One region of the Paraburkholderia sp. CNPSo 3281 genome, then DNA from elsewhere that is predicted to be linked to it. Evidence: riboswitches for the same ligand, from Rfam matches in the RefSeq annotation. Region 1 holds a riboswitch; the other holds the start of a gene.
The links. A riboswitch is a leader RNA that binds a small molecule or an ion and turns the genes downstream of it on or off. The one in region 1 is predicted to bind cobalamin.
Positions count from the first base shown of each region.

Region 2: another riboswitch for cobalamin. It lies ahead of cobW (cobalamin biosynthesis protein CobW); the one in region 1 lies ahead of M3I56_RS07245 (porin).

Region 1 covers NZ_JAMBPS010000004.1:278,596-286,420, reverse strand. Annotated here, with positions in the region: gene M3I56_RS07250 (phosphatase PAP2 family protein) at 1-1,459, shown strand, start outside; gene M3I56_RS07245 (porin) at 1,520-2,614, opposite strand; cobalamin riboswitch at 2,863-2,997, opposite strand; cobalamin riboswitch at 3,088-3,270, shown strand; gene M3I56_RS07240 (TonB-dependent receptor domain-containing protein) at 3,373-5,319, shown strand; gene M3I56_RS07235 (glutamine cyclotransferase) at 5,368-6,009, opposite strand; gene M3I56_RS07230 (helix-turn-helix domain-containing protein) at 6,045-7,265, opposite strand; gene M3I56_RS07225 (DUF899 domain-containing protein) at 7,414-7,825, shown strand, end outside.
Region 2 covers NZ_JAMBPS010000020.1:34,197-42,021, forward strand. Annotated here, with positions in the region: gene M3I56_RS20325 (cobyrinate a,c-diamide synthase) at 1-104, opposite strand, end outside; gene cobO (cob(I)yrinic acid a,c-diamide adenosyltransferase) at 109-711, opposite strand; gene M3I56_RS20335 (cobalamin biosynthesis protein) at 708-1,358, opposite strand; cobalamin riboswitch at 1,344-1,614, shown strand; gene cobW (cobalamin biosynthesis protein CobW) at 1,828-2,919, shown strand; gene cobN (cobaltochelatase subunit CobN) at 2,947-6,741, shown strand; gene M3I56_RS20350 (ATP-binding protein) at 6,738-7,775, shown strand.

The sequences.
Region 1 (7,825 bases):
CAAGGGCTACAGCGTGACCGACGGCATGGGGCCGCTCACCGCCGCCTGGCGCTCGGCTGCCCAGCAAACCACGAGCATCACGTCGATTCCCGCGGACGCAACCACGACGCTCTACAACGACTCGGGCAACAACACGGGCGTAGGCAGCACGAGCAACGCGACCTTCGGCAAGGTGGTCGACCTGCTCAACACGATGGGCAACAACGCTTCCACCGAGCCCGCCAAGCGCTTCTACAAATACGCGCGACCGTTCCGCTGGAGCACGAGCGTCGTGGTCGATCCCACGCTCGTGCCGGCCATCAGCACGACGCCTTCGACGGATGGCGGCTTCATCAGCGGCCACGAAGCCGAAGCCATGCGCGACGCGATGACGATGGCGTATCTCGTGCCCGAGCGTTACCAGGAAATGGCGAGCCGCGGCCTCGAACTCGGCGAAAACCGTATTCTCGCGGGCATGCATTCGCCGCTCGATGTAATCGGCGGCCGCATGTTCGCGCTGGCCGCCACCGCCGCGAATCTCTACGACCCCGCCAACGCCACGCTCAAGAGCGCGGCCTACGCGCAGGCGCACAGCGCGCTCGAACAGGCCACCGGCACGAGCGCCACGACCTTCCCCGCCTTCGCGCATTCGGCCACGACCGCGACCGACCGCTTCGCCGACTATGCGACCAACAAGTCGGAATTCGCGCGCCGCATGACGTTCGGTTTCAGCCAGATTGAATCGACCGAGGCGCCGCCCGTCGTGCCCAAGGGTGCCGAGGTGCTGCTCGAAACGCGCTTCCCATACCTGAGCGCCGGCCAGCGCCGCGTCGTGCTGAAGACGACCGAAGTCGTCTCGGGCTATCCGGTCATGGACGACGCCGAAGGATGGGGCCGTCTGAACATGTTTAGTGCCGCAGATGGTTATGGCACGTTCAACGGCAACGTGATCGTGGCGATGGACGCAACCCAGGGTGGGTTCAATGCCGCCGACAGCTGGCGCAACGACATCGCCGGCTCGGGCAAGCTCACACTGCAGGGCAGCGGCACGCTCACGCTCGCGGGCAACAACAGTTACACGGGCGGCTCGCAGGTGAGCGGCGGCGTGCTCTGCGCAGCGTCGACCACGGCCTTCGGCAACGGCGACGTGTACGTCGGGTCCGGCGGCCGCGTGACCGTGGCGACGAGCGCGCCGTTGACGGTGACGGGCAAATACACGCAACTCGACGGCACGACGCTCGAACTCGACATCGACGGCAACGGCGGCGGACGCCTGCGCGTGGGCGGCCAGCTCACGGTGGCGGGCGGCACGCTGCATGTGAAGTTCGTGAACGGCTATACGCCGAAAGCGGGCGACTCGATCGACGTGATCGACGGCAGCGGCGCATCGGTGAAATTCGCGACGGTCACGGTGGATGGCTTCAAGGCCACCCCCGTTTATTCTTCGACCGGCGTTGCAGTGAAGCTTTCGGCTTCGTGATCTAGCCACGCGGTATAACGGCCCCGAATCGCAAGGGTTCGGGGCCGCTTTGTGTGTGCGTCAGAAGCGATGCCGGATGCCCGCCGCCACGAGCACCTGGTTGCGGCCGCCCGACGGGTCGCAGGTGTTGATCATCGCGAACGCACCGGACGACGCGCGCTGATAGATCGCCTCGGTATACACGTCCGTGCGCTTCGACAGCTGATAGTCGGCCTGCAGCGCGCCTTGATGCCAATGCGCGGAGGTCGCGCCCGTATAGGCATACATGCCCGCCAGCGAGAACGCGGGCGTGACCTGCCAAAGCGCATTCACTTCGTAGTTGCTGAAGGCGATCGAGGGCAGTGGCGCACCGCCGTCGGCCTCGCTCACGCCGGTATGAATGGAACGTGACCAGGCCGCGCCGAGCGTCACGTCGCCGAGCACGTAGCTCATGCCCGCGCCGATGGTGTCTTCGCGCTGCACCGCGACCTCGGTCGGCACGAGGCCCGCGCCCGGCAGCACCGACGTATCGTACGCACCTACCGAAGAGGCGCCGCGTCCGTCGATGTGCATCCATGCCACACCGGCGCTGAACGGACCACCCTCGTAGTGCGCGCCGAAGCCGTAGGCGCGGTTCTGCGCGAAGCGGCCCGCCGCGTTCGAAAACGCGTACATCGCGCCGGCGCTGAAACCACCGTACGTGGCGCTCGCGAACTTCACGGCGTTCGAGGCGAGCCACGAATTGTTGGCATTGTCGTTGTCGAACGGATGCGCGAATGCCGTGCCGCCCGTGCCGCCCGTCAGCGTGAACGGGGCGAAGTAGTCGTGCATCGTGTCGTACTGGCGGCCCAGCGTGATCGTGCCAAATCGTTCGGATTGCAAACCAACGTAAAACGGATGGTCGTTGAAGGCTTCGCCAGACGTGACCGAGAAGCCGCGCTCGAGGCGAAAGATCGCGGCGTTGCCGCCGCCGAGATCCTCGCTGCCCTGCAGGCCCCAAAAACTGCCGTCGATAAGGCCCGAGCCTGCGCGATACTGGGTGTGGCCGCCAACGTCGCTGACATAGTCGACGCTAGCGTCGATCTCACCGTACAACGTGACCTGCTGCGCCGAGGCGCCAGCGCCTGTGAATGCCAAAGCCGCGCCGCCAAGGACGGCCAGAATGTGCTTGTTCATGAGTCTTCTTGTTTGTGCTTGTAAAGAATGCATGGACGAGCGCCGTCAACCCTCGATCGATGCGGCGAGGTGCCCCGACGTCCTCGTTAATCCGTCAATATCCAGCGGTGCTTTTGAACGGCGAACGCATGGCGGTCCGTGAGCGGTCTATCGCCGCATCGCGGCCAGTGGTGGCGACCGGATTGGGCCGCCTTTCTAAGGTAGGCGGGTGTGCATTGACGGCTCCTTGGGTTACGCGCCCTGGAATGAGTCGTGAAATAAACGCAGCGAGGTCTGACTTCTGGCTCGATTGACAGCCAGTCACAGTGGCGCGACCGCGCCGGCTTCCCACCGGCTTCCCTGCTGCATTTCGCTCGTGCAGCGCCTACGCGCGAAAAACAGCTGCAAGGATAGCGTAAGTTGCGGGAGTGGCCAAACCGGGTGTTTTCGCCACACGACGTTCGTCAAAGGTTGACGCGACGAATGCGCGGCCATTACCCTTGCGCGCTGATGGTTCCCGGCGACGGGATCAAAAGGGAACGCAGTGCAAGACTGCGGCTGCCCCCGCAACTGTAAGCGGCGAGTCCATGCCAGAGCGTGCCACTGGGAAACCGGGAAGGCCGGCAACGGATGTCGACCCGCGAGCCAGGAGACCTGCCATCAGCCGAGTCCAGCAGCCGCAGCGGGCGGGGATCCCCAATGCGCAAGCACCGCCCACGCGGCGATCGCCCGTTGCCCGGACAGCCCGTATTTCAGGAGCTGTTTCCAGCCACCGCATCATGAAGTTTCGCCAATTCGTATTGACCTCCGCTGCGCTCGCCTGTGCGTGGCAAACCGCGCATGCTGCCGACGCCGACGCCGCCAATTCATCGTCCACCGAGACGCAGCAGCAAGCCGGCGGCGACACCACCCTGCCCAATATCCTCGTCGTGGGCGACACGCAGCATCTGCCGCAATCGTTCGACCAGCGCTACGCGACCACCCAGGTGCTCACGCGCGAAGACCTCGACCGCGTCTCCCCCGTCGACCCCGGCATCGCGCAGGCGCTCGCCACGCTGCCGGGTGTCACCGTCTCGCAGACCGGCGGCCCGGGGTCGTACACGGGGGTGAGCATCCGCGGCTCGTCGGCTGACCAGGTGGCCGTGTTCATCGACGGTATACGCGTGGGCTCCGTCACCACGGGCACGGCCGAATGGGCCGATCTGGCGACCGCCTCGTTCGACCGCGTCGAGGTGATCTCGGGGCCCGCGGCCGCCTCGTTCGGCGCGGATGCCATGGGCGGCGTCGTGCAGCTCTTCACGCGCCATGCGTCGAACCAGCCGAACCAGACCATCGTCTCGTTCGGCGGCGGCTCGAACAAGACCTTCGACACGCAGGTGCGCACCTCGGGCACGATCGGCTCGACAGGGCCGCTTTCCGCATTGAGCGGCCTCACCTACTCGCTGGGCCTGCACGACTACAACACGGCGGGCATCGACGCGACGCAGCCCTGGGCTTACGGCCACGAAGACGGCCGCAACCCGTACCACGCGCAGAACCTGGACGCACGCCTCGGCTACGCGCACGACAACTGGTCGATCTCGACCTTCGCGCTCTACCACCGCTCCGATCTCTCGTACGACAACGCGGGAGGCAACGACCGCCAGCGCGACACCCAGCTCACGACCGGCCTCGCGTTCCACCTCGACATCACGCCGACCACCCAGTTCGACCAGTCCGTGGGCTACGCGACGGACCGTCAGTTCCTCTATTCGAACGACCCGACTATCCCGACCGACGAGATCGACTCGACGCGCTTTTCCACTTCCACGTCGATGACGCATCAGGAAAGGGGCCACATGCTCTTCGGCATACCGCTCGACGGCGAGACCAAGTTCGCTTACGACTACACGCGCGAGATGGCATTCCTGCCGGTGGATGTGCCGGGCGGACTGCCCGCGCGCAACGATTCGGCCGTGTCGATGCATCAGTCCACCACGCTCGGACCCCTCACGCTGTTTCTGGCGGGGCGACACGAAATCGTGCAAGGGCAATCGGTGAATACGGGCAACGTCGCGCTTTCGTGGGCGGTCACGCCGGTCTATACGGCGCGCGTTTCGTACGGCAATGCGTTCCGCCTGCCGACGTTCAACGACCTTTACTATCCGGGCTACTCGAACCCCAACCTGCTGCCCGAGCGCAGCGACTCGGTCGAAGCCGCGCTCGATGCCACCACGTCGATCGGCACGTTCACGGCAGCCGTGTACGACACGCGCGTGCACGATCTCATCACGTACAACTCGCAGACTTTCCTGCCCGTGAACGTGGGCCGCGCGCACATACAGGGGCTCGACCTCTCGTACAAGGGCACGCTCGGCAAGTCCACGCCGGTGAGCCTCACGGTGGGGATTCTGAATCCGCAGGACGTGACCGACCAGACCTGGCTCAATCGCCGCCCGCGCCAGACGGTGAGCCTGAGCGTGGATCACACGTGGGACGAGTTCCAGCTCCACGCGCTCAGCACCGGCGTTTCGCTGTTGTATAACGGCTCGACGTTCGACGACCAGCTCAACACGATCTACCTGCCTTCGTGGACGACGGTGAGCCTGCGCGCGTCGTACAAGGTCAACGCGCATCTCGCGCTTTCGGCCACGCTTTCGAACGTGTTCAACCGGCAGTACGTGAGCGCCTACGGGTACAACACGCTGGGGCGCACGGCGTTCGGCAAGGCCACCTATACGTTCTGAGCGTTGCATGCAAGCGGGTGCGCTTGAGCTTCTCCCACGCCCGCTCGCCTAGCCCTCGCGCTTCGGCCGCCGCACAGCGCGAATCTTCCCGCTGTTGCCGCCGCCACAGAAAAACTGCTCGCCGCCATCGGACTCCAGCCCCGAAACGGCGGTGCCGGGCGGCATGTCGAGTTGTTCCAGCACTTCGCCCGTGCCCGGATCGATACGCCGCAAGTCGCTCTCGTCGCCTTCCCAGGTGCCGTGCCACAGCTCGCCGTCCACCCACGTCACGCCCGTGACGAAGCGGCTCGATTCGAGCGTGCGCAAAATCGCCCCGGTCTGCGGATCGACCTGATGGATCTTGCGTTCGCGATACACCCCGACCCAAAGCGTGCCGTCCGCCCAAGCGAGTCCCGAGTCGCCGCCGCCTCCGGGCGCGGGAATCGTGGCGAGCACACGGCCCGTTTCAGGGTCGATCTTGTGGATGCGGTCCTCGGCGATCTGAAACAGATGCCGGCCGTCGAAGGCCGTGCCCGCGTGCGCCGCGATGTCAATCGAGCGCTGCGTCTCGCCGCTCTGCGGATCGAGCGACGCGATGCGCTCGCCCACGGCGAACCACACCTGCTTGCCGTCGTACGAGACCCCGCCCACCTTCTCGATGCCGGGAAAAGGGCCGTACTCGCGGACGATTTCGGCGGTCGAACGTTTCATGGTTTCCTCCTTGAATGACGGGACAGGCGTTCATCCTAATCGCCTGGCAGCGGCGCGGGGAGTAACAAGGTCGTCGCGAATCCCGGGACGGGCGGCGTGGTCCAGCGGCGCGCGCGGCCGTAACCGAACGACTGCACCTTGTCCGCCGCGGCAAGCGCATCGAGCGCGCGCTGCACGGTGCGCTGGCTCGCGCCGAGCGCGACCGCCAGCGCCGAACTCGACCACGATTCGCCATCGGCGAGAAAAGCCAGCACGGCAGCGTACTTTTCTTCCACAGGCCGCGCCAGCACCACCACTTCGCTCGCGTGGCGCGGCGCCAGCGCAAAGCCCTGCTGGGTCGCGCCGATCTCGGCCACGTCGCGCATCAGCGTGCGCAAGCGGCCGATTTCCACGCGCAGGCGGGCACGGTGCGTTTCGTCGGCGTGCCGGGTGCGAAAGGCGCGGGCGATGAGCGCGTCGCGCGGCACGTCGGCGGGCCATGCCTCGGCGAGCGCGCGGGCGAGCACGAACAGCACGGGCCGTCTTGCCAGTTCGATGACTGTCGCGCCCTCGCGGGCGACGTAGCGACATGCGTCCACGACGAGCGCCTTCGAGGCGAGTAGCGCCTCGACGTCTTCCAGCAGCAGCACCCGCTCTTCACCGCGCGCGATAAGGCGCGCAGCCGGCGAGGTCAACAGCTGCGCGGCGCTCTCGATCTCGGCGCTCAGCGCCGCGATGCCCGCCGCGCGCGCAGCGCGTGCGGCCTCGGAGAGCGAGCGCCGCGCCACCTGCGTTTGAATGCGCCGCATGGCGATGCCGGCGGCGATCAGCTCATGCGCCGCGCGCAATGCGGGCGGCAGCGGCGCGGGATCGGCTTCGGCAAGCATGCCCCCGGCCTCGTCGAGCCGGCCGATGAGCAGCAAACGGCGAATTTCCAGGTAGCGCGCGTGCGCCGCATTGAGGCGGTCGCCATGGGCTTCCAGCGTTTGCCGCGCCGCAGCGAGCGTATCGGTCGGCCAGCCGAGATCGCGTGAGGCGAGCGCGATTTCGGCCTCGGCGACGACGCAGCGCGCGCGAGCCACCGCCTCGCGCGCGCCGAAGCCGCGCGCCGCGCTGCGCAGCAGCGCTTTGGCGCGCGCGAAGTCACCGAGCTGCGCCATGGCGATGCCGCGCAGCGCGAGCGCGGGCGCGTCATCGCGCAACGCGACCCGGTTCAGCGCGCCAAGCGGATCACCGGCCGCAAGCGCGCGCGCCGCAGCCGTGATCAGCGAATCCATGGTCATGAGAATCCCGCCACACTTGTCACTCCCCCCCTTCTCGGTCCGGACCTAATCTAACACGGCGATCAAACGAATCATCGATCGAACGACACGGCGATGCGCGCAGTGCGCCGCCACCATAGTGAATCCATAGGAGGACCAGGCAATGGCAACCCATACCACAGGAACACGCGAAGACTGGCTTGCGGCACGCATCGAACTACTCGCCGCCGAGAAAGAACACACCCGCCGCGGCGACGCACTGGCGCAGCAACGCCAGGCGTTGCCGTGGGTGCGTATCGACAAGACGTATCGCTTCGAAACCGAAGATGGCGGCGCCCCGCTCGCCGATCTCTTCAAGGGGCGCTCGCAGTTACTGGTTTATCACTTCATGTTTGGGCCGGATTACGCGGCGGGCTGCCCGTCGTGTTCGTCGATTGCGGATGGTTTCGACGGTATCGCCGTACATCTCGCGAACCACGACGTGCGGCTCATGGCAGTGTCGCGCGCGCCGCTCGCGAAGCTGCTCGGCTACCGCAAGCGTATGGGATGGCATTTCCCGTGGGCCTCGTCGAGCG
Region 2 (7,825 bases), on a different contig from region 1:
GCGCGCCGGTGCAGGCGCGCGAGGCCAGCCGTGAGCGTGGTCTTGCCCTGACCCGACGCGGGCGCGCTGATGAAGAGCGCGGGGCAGGCAAAGGTTGCGCTCATGCGCTTAAAACTCCACGCCCTTTTGCGCTTTCACGCCTTGCTCGCGATACGGATGCTTCACGAGGCGCATTTCCGTGACGAGGTCTGCGGCTTCGATCAGGGCGTCGGGGGCATGGCGGCCCGTCACGACCACGTGCACGTGCGGCGCGCGCGACGCGATCACACCGAGCACTTCGTCGAGCGGCAGGTACTCGTATTTGAGCACCGTGTTGAGTTCGTCGAGGATCACCATGGCGTACTCGCCGCTCTCGATCATGCGCTTCGCTTCGTCCCAGCCCTTGCGCGCGGTGGCGATGTCGCCGTCGCGATTCTGCGTGTTCCAGGTGTAGCCGTCGCCCATCGTCACGAAATCGCAGTGCGCAACGCTGCCGAGAAAATCACGTTCGGCCGTGTGCAGCGCGCCCTTGATGAACTGCACGACGCCAAGCTTCATGCCGTGGCCGAGCATGCGCACCGCCATGCCGAACGCGGCCGTGCTCTTGCCCTTGCCGTTGCCGGTGTTGACGATCAGCAGGCCCTTTTCGTGCGTCGCGGCGGCCTGCTTCTTCTCGTGGCCTTCGCGGCGGCGTTGCGTCATGCGTTGGTGCGATTCGGGATCGGTTTTCATCGTCGGGAGTGGGTTGGTTGCGGCGCCTTCGCGTCCGCGTTTGCGTGGTTTGGCAGAAAGCCTGCGATTGCGACCGTCACACCGTCGAGCGCCAGCTTGCCGCGCACGAGCGGAGCGCCGCCCGCTGCAAGACGCGCGCAGGGTTCGCACACGCCGTCCACGCCGAACTGCGCTTGCGCGGCTGCGGAGGGCGCCGCCCGTGTGGGCGTCGCGGCGAGTTGCTCGCGCGTGTACGTTTGCAGCGGCAGCGCATGTGCGGCGCAAAACGCTTGCAAGGCGGGTTCGCCGGCTTTGGCGTCGAGCGTTGCCACAGCCGTTACGCTGTCGAGCGGCCACGCGCCGAGCGCGGCGCGCACCGCGGCTTCGATCTGCGCGAGTGTCACGCCGCGCCGGCAGCCGATGCCGAGCGCGAGCGGCGGCACGCGCTGCATGGGTTCCAGCGTGGCTTCGAATGAGGCTGCGCGCGAGGCGCGATTTTCGGCAGGATTCACGGCGAGAGCGTCGATCGAAGGCTGATCGCAGAGGCAAAACGAGCAAAAGAGTCGCGTTCCGGCCGGCGCCGGATGCGCGCTACGATAGCACACGCGTTTGCGGCTTCCCACGCCTTCCTTGACGCGCAGGCCCCCCGCGCCTACACTCGCACGCACTCTGGTGCTCGCGTGCGCGACTCATAATGCGCGCGCAGTTAAACGGGAATCAGGGAGCCATCCCGCCTCGGGCATGGCCAACCTGAACTGCACCCGCAACGGTACAACGAGCGCGGCGTTCGCACGAATGCCGCAAACCGCTTCCATGCTTTACGCAGTCCACGCCACTGTGCAAGACGGCCGCAAGGCCACTCGCGCGGGAAGGCGAAGCGGTGTCTCGTCAGTCCGGATACCGGCCAGATACGTGGGATTCGCGCTGCGGGGATGCGGTGCCGGATCCGTGATTTTCATGCGTCAGCTGGGCGTGGCCCGGGTGCGTTTCTGGTCGTTCGTCCCCTGCAGGTTGTTGAATCGTTACGCGTGACAGCGTCTCCACGGATACGCGCGTGAGCGCAACACGACACCCGCACGAACGGCAGGCGCGACGCACCATGCCCCTCGATCCGGCCTGGCGCCGAAGGAGCACTTCATGCAAATGCGCAAGATTCCGGTCACGATCGTGACGGGCTTTCTCGGCAGCGGTAAAACCACGCTGCTGCGTCACATTCTTCAGCACGCGGGCGGCCTGCGCGTCGCGGTCATCGTCAACGAATTCGGCGAACTCGGCATCGACGGCGAAATTCTGCGTGGCTGCGGCATTGGCTGCGACGAAAACGGCAACGAAACCGAAGGGCAGCTCTACGAACTCGCGAACGGCTGCCTCTGCTGCACCGTGCAGGAAGAGTTCTTCCCCGTGATGGAGAAACTGCTCGAACGCCGGGGCGATGTCGATCACGTGCTGATCGAAACCTCGGGTCTCGCGCTGCCCAAGCCGCTCGTGCAGGCGTTCAACTGGCCGTCGATCCGCAACGCGTTCACCGTCGATGCGGTCGTGACCGTGGTGGACGGCCCTGCCGCTGCGAGCGGCCAGTTCGCCGAAAATCCCCAGGCCGTGGACGCGCAGCGCCGCGCCGACCCGAATCTCGATCACGAATCGCCGCTGCATGAGCTGTTCGAAGACCAGCTTTCGGCCGCCGACCTCGTCATTCTCAACAAGACCGATCTGCTCGACGAGGCGGGCCAGGACGCGCTCATCGCCGAGCTGCGCGAAGAGCTGCCGCCGCAAGTGAAGATCGTGCGCGCGCAGCACGGCAAGCTCGATCTGCATACGCTGCTCGGGCTCGAGGCGGCCTCCGAGGAGAGCATTCATCTGCGGCACGACCATCACGGCTCCGCCGACGATCCCGATCATCACCATGACGAGTTCGACTCGGTTGTGGTGTCAGGCAATGCCGCTTCGCGCGAGACCGTGATCGAGGCGCTGCAACAACTCGTCGATGCGCACACGATCTATCGCGTGAAGGGCTTTGCCGCGTTGCCGGGCGCGCCGATGCGCCTCGTGATTCAAGGCGTGGGCCGCCGCTTCGACAGCTATTTCGACCGCCGCTGGAACACGCAGGAAAGCGCGGCGCAGCCGCTGGCGAGCCGCTTCGTGCTGATCGGCGAGGACCTCGATGGCGCGACGCTGCAAGCGGCCTTCGACGCCGCATTGGCGAACGTGCAGACCGCGGCCGCGAAGTGAACGTGCCGAGCTAGACGAGGCCGTCCCATGCATTTGCTGCGCACCACGCCCGGCGGTTTCGTCGACGACACGCAGGGCGTTATCCGTATCGACCAGCAGCCCGCCGAGATCGTCGTGCTCAGTTCGGCGGACACGACGCTCGCGCTGCTGGCGAGCGTCGTGCCGCGCTTGCCCGCAGGTTTTCCCAGCGTGCGGCTCGCGAACGTCACGTATCTGCGCCAGCCCGCGTCGGTGGACTTCTACGTCGAAGACGTCCTGCAGCACGCGCGCGTGGTGGTGGTCGATCATCTGGGCGGCGAAACATACTGGCCTTATGGCATCGAGCAGGTCGTCTCGCTCGCCGAGCGCCGCGGGCAACTGCTCGCGATGTTTTCCGGCGACTTGCAGGAAGACCCCAATCTCATCGCGAAGAGCCGCGCCGAGCCCGAGTTTTGCCGCTTGCTGTGGCGTTATCTGCGCGAAGGCGGCGCGGCCAACGCCGAGTCGTTCCTGCGTGCGCTCGCGTGGCGGGCATTCGACTGGGGCAGCGAGCCTGCGCCGCCCGTCGCGCTGCCGGCCGCCGCGCTCTATTGCCCGCAGCGCGACGTCGCGACCATCGACGAATGGCGCGCGCGCTGGCAACCCGGCGCGCCGGTCGTCGCGCTGCTGTTTTACAAGGCGCATCTGCAGGCGGCGAACACCGCCGCGTTCGATGCCCTCATCGCCGCGCTGCTCACGCGCGGCATGAACCCGCTGCCGCTTGCGATCACGTCGCTCAAGGACACCTTGAGCCGCGACGTGCTCGATCAACTGGCGGCCGAGCACGACGTCTCACTCGTGCTGAATACCACCGCATTCGCGGCTTCGTCGCTCGACGACCCCGAACCGATCGCGCTGGCCGGCGACGCGCCTGTGCTCCAGGTGATCCTGAGCGGCGGCAATCGCGAAGACTGGGTGAAGGACAATCACGGCCTGAATTCGCGCGACATCGCCATGCATATCGCGCTGCCCGAAGTAGATGGCCGCGTGATTACGCGCGCGATCAGCTTCAAGGGCCTCGCGTACCACTGCAAGCAGACGCAGGTCGATGTCGTGCGCTATCAGCCCGATATCGAACGCGTGGCGTTCGTCGCCGAACTGGCGCGCCGGTGGTGTCGTTTGCGCAGCTTGCCGAACGCAGAGAAGAAGCTCGCGCTCGTGCTCGCGAACTATCCAATGAGCGAAGGGCGCATCGGCAACGGCGTGGGGCTCGACACGCCGACCTCGGTGGTTGGCATCCTGCGCATGCTGCGCGACGAAGGCTATCGCGTGGCCGATTTGCCCGCAGACGGCGACGCGCTCATGCGCATCCTCACGCAGGGCGTGACGAACGATCCCGACACGCGCGCGCTGCGTCCCGCATGGCAGAGTCTTTCCCTCGACGACTACCGCGCGCGCTTCTCGCAGTTGCCCGCCGAGGCGCAAAACGCGCTGATCGCGCGCTGGGGCGTGCCGGAGGACGACCCAACGGTGCGCCGCGGCCGCTTCATGATTGCGGGCTGGCGCTGTGGCCAGGTGTTCGTGGGCATCCAGCCTTCGCGCTCGCGCGGCGACGACACCTACGCGAACTATCACGACGCCGAACTCGTGCCGCCGCACGCGTATCTCGCGTTCTACTTCTGGCTGCGCGAGACGTTCGGCATCGACGCCATCGCGCACGTGGGCAAGCACGGCAACCTGGAGTGGCTGCCGGGCAAGAGTGTGGCGCTCGCCGACACCTGTTGGCCCGACATGGCGCTCGGGCCGCTGCCGCATCTGTACCCGTTCATCGTCAACGATCCGGGCGAGGGGAGCCAGGCCAAGCGCCGCGCCCAGGCCGTGATCGTCGATCACCTGATGCCGCCGCTCACGCGCGCCGAAAACTACGGGCCGCTGCAAGACCTGGAACGTCAGGTCGATGAGTATTACGAAGCATTGATGGTGGACCCGCGCCGCGCGAAGCTGCTGCGCAAGACCATACTCGCGACGATCATCGAGCACCGGCTGCATGAGGAATTGAGCGTTTCCGCGCCGCAGGATCAGGCCGGCGAAGACGAATTGCTCACGCGCGCCGACGCTTACCTCTGCGAGCTGAAGGAAGCCCAGATTCGCGACGGCCTGCATACGTTCGGCGCATCGCCGCAAGGCCAGCAGCGGCGCGACACGCTGCTCGCGCTCGGGCGCTATGCATGCGGCGACGGGCAGGGCGCGAACGCGGGCCTCATCGACGCGCTCGCGCGAGACCTGCGCATCGATCACCTCGTCGATCCTGCCACGGTCGATTGGGCTGCGCCGTGGCAGGGCCCGCGTCCGCCGCAGCTCGCTGCGGTGAGCGATACGCCATGGCGTCATGCGGGCGACACGCGCGAACGCCTGGAAAGGTTCGCAGCCACGCTGATTGAAGACATTTGCTCAGGCCAACGAAGCGATGCGGAGCGGGCATCGCTGCCGCACGCGGCCCAGGTGCTCGCGCGCCTGCGCGACGACGTGCTGCCGCGCCTCGACGCCTGCGGCCCCGAAGAGATGCGCCAGTTGCGCCGTGGCTTCGAAGGCCGCTTCGTACCGCCAGGCCCCAGCGGGTCGCCTTCGCGCGGCCGCCCCGATGTGCTGCCCACGGGCCGCAACTTCTACTCCGTCGATACGCGCGCCATTCCGACCCAGGCCGCGTGGGCGCTCGGCATGAAATCGGCGCAGCAGCTGATCGAGCGACATCTCCAGGAGCACGGCGACTTCCCGCGCGCCGTGGGGCTTTCGGTCTGGGGCACGGCGACGATGCGCACCGGCGGCGACGACATCGCCCAGGCGTTCGCGCTGATCGGCGTGCGGCCGAAGTGGGCCGCCGGTAGCCAGCGCGTGACCGACTTCGAGATCATGCCGGTCGAGGCGCTCGACCGGCCGCGCATCGACGTGACGCTGCGTGTATCGGGCTTCTTCCGCGACGCGTTTCCCAACGTGATGCATCTGTTCGACGCCGCCGTGCAAGCCGTGGCCGATCTCGACGAGCCGGAGCACCAGAACCCGCTGCACGCACGCGTGCTGCGCGAGCGCGATGCGCTGGTTGCGAACGGCATGGCCACCGACGAGGCGCGCCGCCGCGCGGGCTGGCGCGTGTTCAGCGCGCGTCCTGGCGCGTACGGCGCGGGCTTGCAGTCGATGATCGACCATCGCCAGTGGCAGACCGACGCCGATCTCGCGAACGCATATCAGGCGTGGGGCGGCTACGCCTACGCGCAAAAGAGCGCGGGCGACGAGGCGAGCGATGCGTTCCGCGCGCGTCTCGCGACGCTCGATGTGGTCCTGCAGAACCAGGACAACCGCGAACACGACCTGCTCGACTCGAACGACTATTACCAGTTCCAGGGCGGCATGGCCGCGGCAGCGCGGCATTTTTCGCAGGCGCAGCCGGCGCTCTATCACGCGGACCACAGCAACCCCGCTGCGCCGCGCATTCGTCCGCTGCACGAAGAGATCGCCCGCGTGATCCGCTCGCGCGTGGTGAACCCGAAGTGGATCGACGGCGTGAAGCGTCACGGTTACAAGGGCGCGGCGGAAATGGCGGCGACCGTGGACTATCTGTTCGGCTATGACGCGACCGCGCGCGTGGTGGGCGATCATCAGTACGCGCTCGTCGCGAACGCCTACGTGCACGACGACGACACGCGCGAGTTCATGCAGCGCCACAATCCGCACGCGCTGCATGCCGTGTGCGAGCGCCTGCTCGAAGCGATCCAGCGCGGTCTCTGGCAGGAGCCGGGCGAGCATCGCGCACAACTCGAACACCGTCTGCTCGAAGCCGGGCAGCATCTGGAAGGATCAGGACCATGAGCGCTGCGGCCACGCGTCCCGCGTTTCCCTTTACCGCGCTGGTCGGCCAGGCGCCGTTGCAGCGCGCGCTGCTGCTCGCGGCCATCGACCCCGCGATCGGCGGCGTGCTGGTGAGCGGGCCACGCGGCACCGCGAAATCCACGGCGGCGCGTGCGCTCGCGGCGCTCTTGCCGGAAGGCGCGTTCGTCACGCTGCCGCTCGGCGCGAGCGAGGACAAGCTGATCGGCACGCTCGACCTCGAAGCGGCGTTGCGTGAGAGCGCGGTGCGCTTCGCGCCGGGGCTGCTCGCGCGCGCGCATGGCGGCGTGCTCTACGTGGACGAGGTGAACCTGCTGCCCGATGCGCTCGTCGACGTGCTGCTCGACGCGGCAGCGAGCGGCGTGAACACCGTGGAGCGCGATGGCGTCTCGCACATGCACGACGCGCACTTCGTGCTGGTCGGCACGATGAATCCCGAAGAAGGCGAGTTGCGGCCGCAATTGCTCGATCGCTTCGGCTTGATGGTCGAACTCGGCACGCCTTATGACGTCGCAGAGCGGCAACGCATCGTCAAGGCGCGGCTTGCATTCGACGCCGATCCGCAGGCGTTTTGTGCGGCCCACGAGACCGAACAGCGCTCGCTCGCGCAGCGTATTGCGGCGGCCCGCGAAATGCTCGGCAAGCTCGACTGGAGCGATGCCGTCCACGAGCGCGCGGCGCAGCGTTGCATCGAGGCTGCCGTTGACGGCTTGCGCGCCGATCTCGTGATGCTGCGCGCGGCGCGTGCGCTCGCCGCGTTTGAAGGGGCGCGAGCGGTGAGCCCGCAACACGTCGACGAGGTTGCCGATTGCGTGCTCGCGCATCGCCGGCACGCCATGCCGCAGCGTTCCGATGCGCCGTCTTTCCCCGAGCCGCTGCCGCCGGCATCCGCGCCCGGGCGCGAAGACAGGCATACCGAAACAACATCGGCTACCGATTGGGGCGAGTTGCCGCCCGAGCCCGTTGCGGCAAAGGCCGTGAAGGATGTCATCCCGCTGCCCGCAAAAAAACGCTGACCCGTCGGGCACAGGCCGCCGCCTCGTCACAGGGCGGCGCTCGACGGCGA